Regions from separate parts of the Mycobacterium sp. smrl_JER01 genome, predicted to be linked through region 1. Evidence: riboswitches for the same ligand, from Rfam matches in the RefSeq annotation. Region 1 holds a riboswitch; each other region holds the start of a gene.
The links. A riboswitch is a leader RNA that binds a small molecule or an ion and turns the genes downstream of it on or off. The one in region 1 is predicted to bind cobalamin.
Positions count from the first base shown of each region.

Region 2: linked by a shared signal. The riboswitch ahead of ACNUDN_RS19685 (ABC transporter substrate-binding protein) and the one ahead of ACNUDN_RS24450 (energy-coupling factor ABC transporter permease) in region 1 are both predicted to bind cobalamin.
Region 3: linked by a shared signal. The riboswitch ahead of ACNUDN_RS10060 (FecCD family ABC transporter permease) and the one ahead of ACNUDN_RS24450 (energy-coupling factor ABC transporter permease) in region 1 are both predicted to bind cobalamin.

Region 1 covers NZ_JBLXXK020000001.1:5,198,466-5,201,773, forward strand. Annotated here, with positions in the region: gene ACNUDN_RS24435 (alpha/beta fold hydrolase) at 1-21, opposite strand, end outside; gene mhuD (mycobilin-forming heme oxygenase MhuD) at 61-390, shown strand; gene ACNUDN_RS24445 (serine hydrolase) at 365-1,726, shown strand; cobalamin riboswitch at 1,751-1,952, shown strand; gene ACNUDN_RS24450 (energy-coupling factor ABC transporter permease) at 1,994-2,713, shown strand; gene ACNUDN_RS24455 (energy-coupling factor ABC transporter substrate-binding protein) at 2,768-3,133, shown strand; gene ACNUDN_RS24460 (CbiQ family ECF transporter T component) at 3,143-3,308, shown strand, end outside.
Region 2 covers NZ_JBLXXK020000001.1:4,235,849-4,239,156, forward strand. Annotated here, with positions in the region: gene cysC (adenylyl-sulfate kinase) at 1-830, opposite strand, end outside; partial or broken gene cysD (sulfate adenylyltransferase subunit CysD) at 830-1,802, opposite strand; cobalamin riboswitch at 1,830-1,972, shown strand; gene ACNUDN_RS19685 (ABC transporter substrate-binding protein) at 1,992-3,308, shown strand, end outside.
Region 3 covers NZ_JBLXXK020000001.1:2,135,091-2,138,398, forward strand. Annotated here, with positions in the region: gene ACNUDN_RS10050 (hypothetical protein) at 1-123, shown strand, start outside; gene ACNUDN_RS10055 (HNH endonuclease family protein) at 120-827, shown strand; cobalamin riboswitch at 1,559-1,739, shown strand; gene ACNUDN_RS10060 (FecCD family ABC transporter permease) at 1,849-2,928, shown strand; gene ACNUDN_RS10065 (ABC transporter ATP-binding protein) at 2,952-3,308, shown strand, end outside.

The DNA of each region.
Region 1 (3,308 bases):
CCGAGCGGTGAGGAAGTCCATCAGGCCATCATGCCGACCCGGCGCGGTAGCCTGATCGCCATGTCCACCAACACGCCCGTGGTGAAGATCAACGCGATCGAAGTCCCGCCGGATGCCGGTCCGGAACTGGAGAAACGGTTCGCCCACCGCGCCCACGCCGTCGACAACCAGCCCGGTTTCCTGGGCTTTCAGCTGCTGCGTCCGGTGAAGGGTGAGGACCGCTACTTCGTCGTCACCCAGTGGGAGTCCGAAGAAGCATTCCAGGCCTGGGCCAGCGGCCCGGCGATCGAGGCACACGCAGGTGAGCGCGCCAACCCGGTGGCCAAAGGCGCGTCACTGCTCGAATTCGAGGTTGTACTCGACGTTGCGGGGACTGACACCAAGGCCTGAGGCAGGCCGGGCCCGGCGCAGGGTGGCCAGCTGTGTGATCGCACTGCTCTGCGTCGTGTCCCTGGCCTGCGGATGTGCCGCCACACGACCGGCGCCGGCCGACGCCGCCTACGGCGTGCCCATCCAGCTCAACACGCCCCAGGGTCTGCGGGCCAAGCAGACCATGGACATGCTCAACAGCGACTGGCCGATCGGTGAGGTCGGGGTGCGTACCCTGGCGGCCCCCGAGGTCGCCGAGCATGCCGGGGTGACGATGGACCGGATGTGGTGGGACCGCCCCTTCACCGTCACCGGAGTCGACATCGGCGCGGGCCATGCGAAACTCGCCATCACCAACTCCTATGGCGTGGCCCAGACCATCGACCTGCGGACCGACGATGCCGGCATGGTCGACCGGTTCGACGTGCAACTCGTCGCGCCCAGCATCGACACCTGGTCCGACATCGACGAACAGCTGACCCAATCGGGTGCGCGGTACTCCTATCAGGTCGCCAAGGTGACCGACGGCCGGTGCGTCAAGGTCGCGGGCACCAACACCGACATGTCGCTGCCGCTGGCATCGATCTTCAAGCTCTACGTGTTGTTCGCGGTTGCCGAAGCGGTCAAGGCGAACACGCTGGAGTGGAGCGACACCCTGACGATCACCGCGGCGGCCAAGGCCGTGGGCTCCTCGGGGTTCGACGAACTCGCGCCCGGCGCAACGGTTTCCGTGCGCGACGCCGCACAGCAGATGATCTCGGCCAGCGACAACATGGCCACCGACCTGCTGATCGAACGGCTCGGACCGGGAGCGATCGAGCGGGCCCTGGCCGACGCCGGCCATCACGACCCGGCCAGCATGACCCCGTTCCCCACGATGCACGAACTGTTCTCTGTCGGCTGGGGCACCCCCGACATTCGTGAGCAGTGGAAGCAGGCCACCCGGGAGGGTCGCGCGCAGCTGCTTCAACAGACCAATTCCCGCCCCTACGAACCGGATCCGAAACGCGCCCACATGCCGGCATCCGACATCGGCGCAGAGTGGTATGGCAGCGCGGCCGACATCTGCCGGTTGCACGCCGCACTGCAGCAGGGCGCGGTCGGCGAGGCGGCCCCGGTCAAGGACATCCTGTCGTTTCTGCCCGGGATCGATCTCGATCGTGCCGAATGGCCCTACATCGGCGCCAAGGCGGGCAACCTACCCGGTGATCTGACGTTCAGCTGGTACGCCGTCGACCGCTCGGGCCAGCCGTGGGTGGTCAGCCTGCAGTCCAACTGGCCGGAGTTCCGCAGTCAGACCGCCGCGGCCTGGCTGATGTCGATCGCCAGGCAGACGTTCGACCTGATCCCGAACTGAGCACGACCCGAAGCCGCCCAGGAGGTACGCTCCCTTTGCTGCGGTGTACGGGAACCCGGTGTGAGACCGGGGCGGCCCTCGCCACTGTGAATGGGAAGTCGGTGACCGAAGTAGCCACTGCCTGCGCTTTCGCGCGGGTGGGAAGGTGGACGCCGGCACTCCGGGCCACTCTGTGTGGTCCGGTGAACCCATGAGCCAGGAGACCGGCCGCAGCGACCACATCGAATGCCCTCGAGGTGCGGGGCAGAAAGGCTCAACGAGTAGATCATGCACATTGCAGAGGGGTTCCTCCCACCGGCGCACGCCGTGGCGTGGACCATCGTCGCGGCGCCGTTCGTCGTCCACGGGGCCAGACAGGTGGTCCTGACGGTCAGGCGGCAGCCGTCAGCAGGCCCGCTGTTGGCCGCGGTCGGCGCGTTCTCGTTCGTCATGTCCGCAATCAAGCTGCCGTCGGTGACGGGGTCGAGTTCCCATCCCACCGGAACCGGACTCGGCACAGCGATATTCAGGCCACCGGTGATGGCGTTTCTGGGCACGATCGTCTTGCTGTTCCAGGCGCTGCTGCTCGCGCACGGCGGAATCACCACGCTCGGAGCCAACGCCTTCTCGATGGCGATCGCCGGGCCATGGGCCGGCTTCGCGGTTTTCGTCGCCCTCCGCAAGGCCGGGATCGGAATCCTGCCGTCGGTGTTCGCGTTGGCCTTCGTCGCCGACCTGGTCACCTACGTCGTCACCAGCATTCAATTGGCGCTGGCGTTCCCCTCCGTCGAGGGCGGGTTCGTCGAAAGTCTCGCCGAGTTCATGGGTGTCTTCGCGGTCACCCAGGTGCCGCTGGCCATCGTCGAAGGCCTCATCACGGTCGTCATCGTCCGGGTGCTGATCCAGGTTGCGTCCTCGGAACTGCTGAACCTGGGCTTCCTGAAGCGCAAGGATGTTCCGGCCAGCGCCGCCGACGAGGTGCCCAGCAGCGATCGGACGGGGGTCTAGCAGATGGTTCCGCGTAACGAAAACCCAGAATCGGGCCGACGTTCTGTCATCGTGATGGCCGTCGTATTGCTCGCCATCGCAGGTGCCATCGCGGTCGGATCGCTGTTGTACGGGTATGCCGCCGATTCCGAGGCAGAGTTCGGCGGTGCCGACGGCCAGGCCGAAGAAGTGATCACCGAAATCCACGAGGACTACCAGCCGTGGTTCTCGCCACTGGTCGGCGAGCTCCCCGGTGAGGTCGAGTCCGGTCTGTTCGCACTGCAGGCGGGCCTGGGCGGCATCGTCCTGGGCAGCGCGGTCGGCTGGTACGCCGGACGCAAGCGTGGACGTACCGAGGCGCTCACCGCCACGGTGGGGGGCGGTCAGGCGGACGGCGCACCTACGGGTGGGTCGGCAGACGGGACGCATGTCGGCGACTGAGTCGCCCACGTGAATCCGCTCGACCTCAGTGCGGCGCAGAATCGGTGGTCGACCGATCCAGCTGCCGAAAAAGTCTGGTTGTTCGGGGGCTTGCTGCTGTGCGCGATGGTTCTGCCGCCGCGCACCGGTGCGCCGCTGGTCCTGGTCACAGTGGCGGTGGCGACTCTGGTAGTGG
Region 2 (3,308 bases), 960 kb from region 1:
ACAGGACCGCCGGGCCCCTCGATCTCGGTGATGCGGGAGGTGATGCCGGTGGGCAGGACCACGACCTCGTCACCCGGGCGCATCACGCCGCTGGCGACCGTACCGGCATAACTGCGATGGTCGGCGTGTTCGCGGGTCTGCGGCCGGATCACATACTGCACCGGGAACCGGACGTCGACGAGGTTGCGGTCGCCGGCGATGTAGACCTCTTCGAGGTGGGCGAGCAACGAGGGTCCCTCGTACCACGGAGTGGCGGCGGACTTGGACACCACGTTGTCGCCGTTGAGGGCCGACAGCGGGATCGTCGTGACGTCGTGGACGTCCAGGCGCGCGGCGAAATCGTGGAAATCGTCGCGGATCTTCTCGAACTGCTCTCGGTCCCAGTCGATGAGGTCCATCTTGTTGACCGCGAGGACGATGTGCTGGATACCGAGCAGCGAAGCCAGGAACGCATGACGCCGTGACTGCTCGAGCAGACCGTGCCGGGCATCGACCAACACGATGGCCAGCTGCGCGGTCGAGGTGCCGGTGACCATGTTGCGCGTGTACTGGATGTGGCCGGGCGTGTCGGCGATGATGAATTTCCGCTTGGCGGTTGCGAAGTAGCGGTAGGCCACGTCGATGGTGATGCCCTGTTCCCGTTCGGCCCGCAGACCGTCGGTGACCAACGCCAGGTCGGTGTAGTCGTGCCCGCGCTCCTTGGAGGTGCGCTCGACCGCGGCGAGCTGGTCTTCCATCACCGCCTTGGAGTCGAAGAGCAGGCGCCCGATCAGCGTGGACTTGCCGTCGTCGACCGAGCCCGCGGTCGCGATGCGCAGCAATGTGGTCATCAGAAATACCCCTCACGTTTGCGGTCTTCCATGCCCGCCTCGGAGATCCGATCGTCGGCGCGGGTGGCGCCACGCTCGGTCAGCCGCGAGATCGCGGTCTCGGCGATGACCTCTGACACCGTCGCCGCGGTGGACTCCACACAACCGGTGCACGTCACATCGCCCACGGTGCGGAACCGGACCGTCTTCTCGATGATCGGCTCCTCCTTGCGCGGCTGCAGGAACTTGTGCACCGCCAACAACATGCCGTCCCGCTCGAAGACCTTGCGCTGATGCGCGTAATAGATCGACGGCAGCGTGATCTTCTCGGCGCCGATGTAGGACCAGATGTCGAACTCGGTCCAGTTCGACAGCGGGAATGCACGGATGTGCTCGCCCTTGCGGTGCCTGCCGTTGTAGAGGTTCCACAATTCGGGCCGCTGGTTCTTCGGGTCCCACTGCCCGAACTCGTCGCGGAAGCTGAACACCCGCTCCTTGGCCCGGGCCTTCTCCTCGTCGCGCCGGGCACCGCCGAACGCCGCGTCGAACTTGTTCTCCCGGATCGCCCTCAGCAGGGTGAACGTCTGCATGGGGTTGCGCGAGGGAATGGTCTCGACCACCCGGCCGGCGTCGATGTCGTCCTGCACCTTGGCCACCACCAGGCGCACCCCGGACTCGGCGACGAGTTCATCGCGGGCCTGCAGCACCTCTTCGAAGTTGTGGCCGGTGTCGACGTGCATCACCGGGAAGGGCAGCCGTCCCGGCCGGAACGCCTTGATGGCCAGGTGCAGCATCACGATGGAGTCCTTACCGCCGGAGAACAGCAGTACGGGCCGCTCGAACTCCGCAGCCACCTCCCTGATGATGTGGATCGCCTCGGCCTCCAGCGCACGGAGGTGACTCAGCTCGTATCGCCCCGCATTCTGCGTGAGCTCATCGGTCGCGGTCATCATTCCTCGTAAAGTTGGTAGATTTGACCATATTTATGGTCATAACCCGAAATGGTGCCCGACGACTGACCCAACTGTCAACGTTCGGTGTTAGATTGCCGTCGTCCGACGCAGGGGAACACCGGTGTGAATCCGGGGCTGTCCCGCAACTGTGACCCGATGCGCGCACGCGCGACGGGGAGCCAGATCGCCTGCGCGGATTTTCGAACCCCCACGAGGATGGACGTACAAAGTGAATATTCTTCCCGGCTCGAATTCTGTCTCGCACGGCCATCGCAGGGTCGATCGGCGACGGTTTCTGCTCGGCGCGGGCGGTGTCGGACTGCTTGCCCTCGGCGCTCCCCTGCTGTCGGCCGGCTGCGGCACCGTCGCACCCGCCGGGCACCCGACCTCGGACGCGCCGCGGCGCGGCGGCACCCTGCGCACGGTGTTCGCAGGCACCTCGGCAAGCGCCGACGTCCTCGATCCGCATGTCGCGCCCCACTCGGCGGGCGGCGCACTGTCCAAGAACGTCTGGGACCACCTGGTCGAGTACAACAACGACCTCACGCTGCGTTACCGGCTGGCGGAATCGCTGGAACCGAACGTCGACGGCACCGAATGGCGGCTGCATGTCCGGCGGGGTGTGGAGTTCAGCGACGGCAGCCCGCTGACGGCGCGCGACGTGATGTGGAGTCTGGAACGGATGCTCGATGCCGACAAGCCATCGGCCGGCGACCTGTCCATGGTGGACCTGCCGGCCACCAGGACCGACGGCGAGCACTCGGTGGTCGTCGCGATGAACGAGCCGCTCGCCGACTTCGGATCCGTACTCGCCGGCTGGTACGTCTACGTGATCAAGGAAGGCACCGACGATTTCGACGCGACGACGCTGCCCGTCGGCACCGGCCCGTTCGCCCTGGAGTCGTGGTCACCGGGTGACCGGACCCGGCTGGTCCGCAACGACCGGCACTGGGACGGTGCACCGAATCTCGACGCCGTCGAGATCCTGCAGATCGCCGCGACCGAGCCACGTCTGAACGCCTTCCTGTCCGGTGAGGCCGACGTCGTCTACGAACTGGCGCCGATGCAGGGCAACGCGCTGCGCGAGCAACCCGACGTCTATCTCGTCACGCCTCCGGCCGGTGTGATGTCGGCTTTCCAGATGCGGGTCGACACACCACCATTCGATGACCCCCGGGTGCGTGAGGCGATGCGGTTGTCCGTCGACCGCCAGGCGATGGTGGATTCGGTGTTCTACGGTTTCGCCGAACAGGGCAACGACCTCTACGGCAAGGGGGCTCCGTTCTACCACGACGGGCTGCCGCAACGCTCCTATGATCCGGACCGGGCGCGCACCCTGCTACGTGAAGCCGGGCACGAGAATCTGACCGTCACCCTGCACACCGCAGACGTCAGCCCGGGCCAGCTGGAATCGGCCACCCTGTTCGCCGAGCAGGCCAAGAGGTCGGGGATCACCGTCGAACTGCAGACCGAACCCGGCGACATCTATTTCTCGCAGATCTCGGGCAACCGCCCGTTCACGCAAACAGGCTGGTGGAACTACAGT
Region 3 (3,308 bases), 3.1 Mb from region 1:
TGGACCGATGACACCACCGCTGCGGGTGGCCGCAACGGTTGCGATACCCGATTCCTTGGGGGGTTCGGCGTGTTGCCGGGGACGTTGCAAGAAGCTGAGTTCATGTCAGGAACGCTCCGATGACCCGGGCAAGGTTGGCTTGGTCGGGTGCGGCTGCAGCGCTGGCGGTTGTGGTGGCGGTGCAAACGGTGATGTCGTCGGCTGGGCCGTCGACGTCGGTGGCCGGGGCCGATCAGCCGACGGTGACCGTTGGGGTTGATGTTCTCGCTGGAGTGCCGGTGGTGCCAGTTCGTGTCCGTCATGGGGATTATCGCCGTGCGGCGTACGGGGAGGCGTGGACTGATGACACCGATGCACCTGGCGGACACAATCAATGCGACACCAGGAACGACATCCTCGATCGCGATTTGATCGAGAAGACGTATGTGGAGATCAGTCGTTGTCCGCGCGCGGTGGCCACCGGTGTGCTGCATGATCCGTACACGAGTACGACGATAGCTTTCCAGCGCGGCAACAAGACTGGTGCAGCCGTGCAGATCGAGCACATCGTGCCGTTGGCCTATTCGTGGGATCAGGGCGCGTGGGCATGGCCGGAATCGTTGCGTGTCCGGTTCGCCAATGATCCCGCCAATCTCCTGGCGGTGCAGGGGCAGGCGAATCAGGACAAGGGTGATAAGGAGCCGGCCTTCTGGATGCCGCCGAATGCCGCGTTTCATTGCCAATACGCGATGCAGTTCATCGCGGTGATGCGGGGCTATGGGTTGGCGCTAGATGAACCATCGGTGCCGGTGTTGCGTGATGCGGCAGCAACATGTCCGAGTAGTTGATGAGGAAGGGCCTGTTCGTGCGTGGCAGTTCGGCTCATGTTATGGGTGGTCGGTATAGCGCGTATCGGCCTCGCGGCCAGCGCCGTCATGGCCGGCTGGGCCAGCAGCCGCCGGTCGGGCTCGACTGCAACGTTCGCTGCAATCCAGCGATAGGTCCCAGGCACTCGTAAACGTCAAGCGTGTGGTGGAGAGCATCGCCCGCATTGTCCACGACGTCAACGGCACACCCGCGGATCGCAACGCCAAACTCAGTTCTATTGTTGCGCATGCAAACTCGACCCTTCAAGGGCGGCCAGGCGACGAGTTGGCGATCAGACGGTGTTCGGCAACATGGCAACGAAGGCGGGCAGGCGATCTGTGGGCGGGGCATCGTCGTTTCGCACCACCGCTATTGAAAATGATTATCATTTATATTACAAAGGGTTGCGATGGTTACACAACGGGTGGCGCGGGGGGATTCATCGACGGCAAGCCAACCGTTTGTGCTGGGGTCCGTTCAACATCCAGGGTGCGCGCCGCAGTCTGGACTGCTCCGGTGGGCCTGGCCCGAGATAGTCGGATCAGGAGCATGCCTTCGTCGGGATTGGCCCAGTGAAACGGTGGGCAGGGCAGCACGTGGACGCCACGGCGCACCATCTCGGTGTACAGCTTCGCTGAGTCGGGGCCGCCCTTAGGTAGCTGTACCCGCGGGCCACACTGATCTGTGGCCTCAATGTGGCGGTGATGGGATAGCCTGCGTTGTTGAGAACGGTTACATCCGTGCAATGCGGGTGTCAGGGAACCCGGTGAGACTCCGGGACTGACGCGCAACGGTAAGGGAAACGTACTCGACATCGGTGATCGGAAACCCCGGCCACCAGCCGAGTGCGGACGATCCCAAGTCCGATTACCTGCCGCTCTCAGCTGTGTCCACCGTGTATCTCGCGTTCAGATACCCCGACATACCGAGGCAAGACTTGTTCATCACCGTTTGCGGGCCGCACCCCGCCTTCTGCTCGCGTCCGTCTCAGACAGCCGGGCAATGACCGTCCGCGAGACAATCCGCTATGACCAGGCATCGGTAGCCACTGTGCACCGTGCGCCGGTTGTCGCGCTGACCACCGTGCTCGCCGCCCTCACCGTGACGAGCATCGTCGTTTCGGTCGCCTTCGGCGCTGAGGACATACCACTGCGAGATGTCTGGGATGCCGTCGCCGGCCGATTCACCGGCGCCACAAGTGATGTGGGATACCAGACCATCATCTGGGAGCTCCGCCTGCCGCGTTCAATCCTGGCAGCGCTGGTCGGTGCGGGTCTGGCGCTGGCCGGCGCCCTCATGCAGGCCCTCGTGCGAAACCCGCTGGCCGAACCCTATCTACTCGGTGTGTCAGCAGGTGCGTCTGTGGGTGCGACGGCCGTGATCACCCTCGGCGCGCTCTCATCCCTGGGGATCTGGGCGCTGTCGGGCGCTGCGCTCATCGGATCTTTGATCGCAACGCTCACCGTCTACGCGGTGGCACGCGCCCAAGGCAGTCTCACGGCACTGCGCTTGATCCTGTCCGGCGTGGTGCTTTCCTCGGCGTTCATGGCGCTCTCGTCGCTGCTCGTCTTCACAGCCGGTGATCCCCACGCCGCCGAAAGCGTCATGTTCTGGCTACTCGGCAGCGTTGCCGGAGCAACCTGGGCCAAAGTTCCGCTCACCGCCGCGGTGGTGCTGGTGTCACTCACTGCTGCGCTACTCATCCACTCATGGCTCGATGCCTATTCCGCAGGTACCGACACAGCAACATCTCTCGGTGTACCGGTCCGGGCGTTGCGCAACACGTTGTTTCTGGTCCAAGCGGTCCTCGTCGGCGTACTGGTCGCCGTATCCGGTGGCATCGGCTTTGTCGGTCTCATCGTGCCCCACGCGGCGCGAATGGTTGTCGGCGCCACCCACCGCGCGATGCTCCCGGTCGCGGTCTGCGGTGGGGCACTGTTCATGGTGTGGGTCGACGTGATGTCGCGGGAGCTGGCAGCGCCCCGGGAAATGCCGTTGGGCATCATCACCGGCCTCGTCGGCGCACCCGTGTTTCTATACCTGATGGGGCGGCGGCGCTATGAATTCGGCAACAACACGTGAAGACCGCCGCGATCACAACCACGATGCCGACCGGTGTCTCTGTGACCGCCCAAGGCGTGAAATGCCGCCGCGGCAACAGAACGGTGGTCTCCGGTGTGGACCTCACCGTGCCTGCCGGGACGCGGTTGGCGGTCATCGGGCCCAACGGCGCCGGCAAAACCACTCTGCTGCGCACCCTATCCGGTCTCGACGCACCAGCATCGGGGACGATCCGAGTCCAGGGCGACGATATGTACCGGATGTCGGCCCGACATCGGGCACGCACTATCGCCGTGGTCGGGCAAGAAGAGCAGCCCTCGGGGGAATTGACCGTTGCCGAGGCCGTGGGACTGGGCAGGACCCCGTACCGAAACCCATGGTCGGCCGCGGTAACCGGCGAG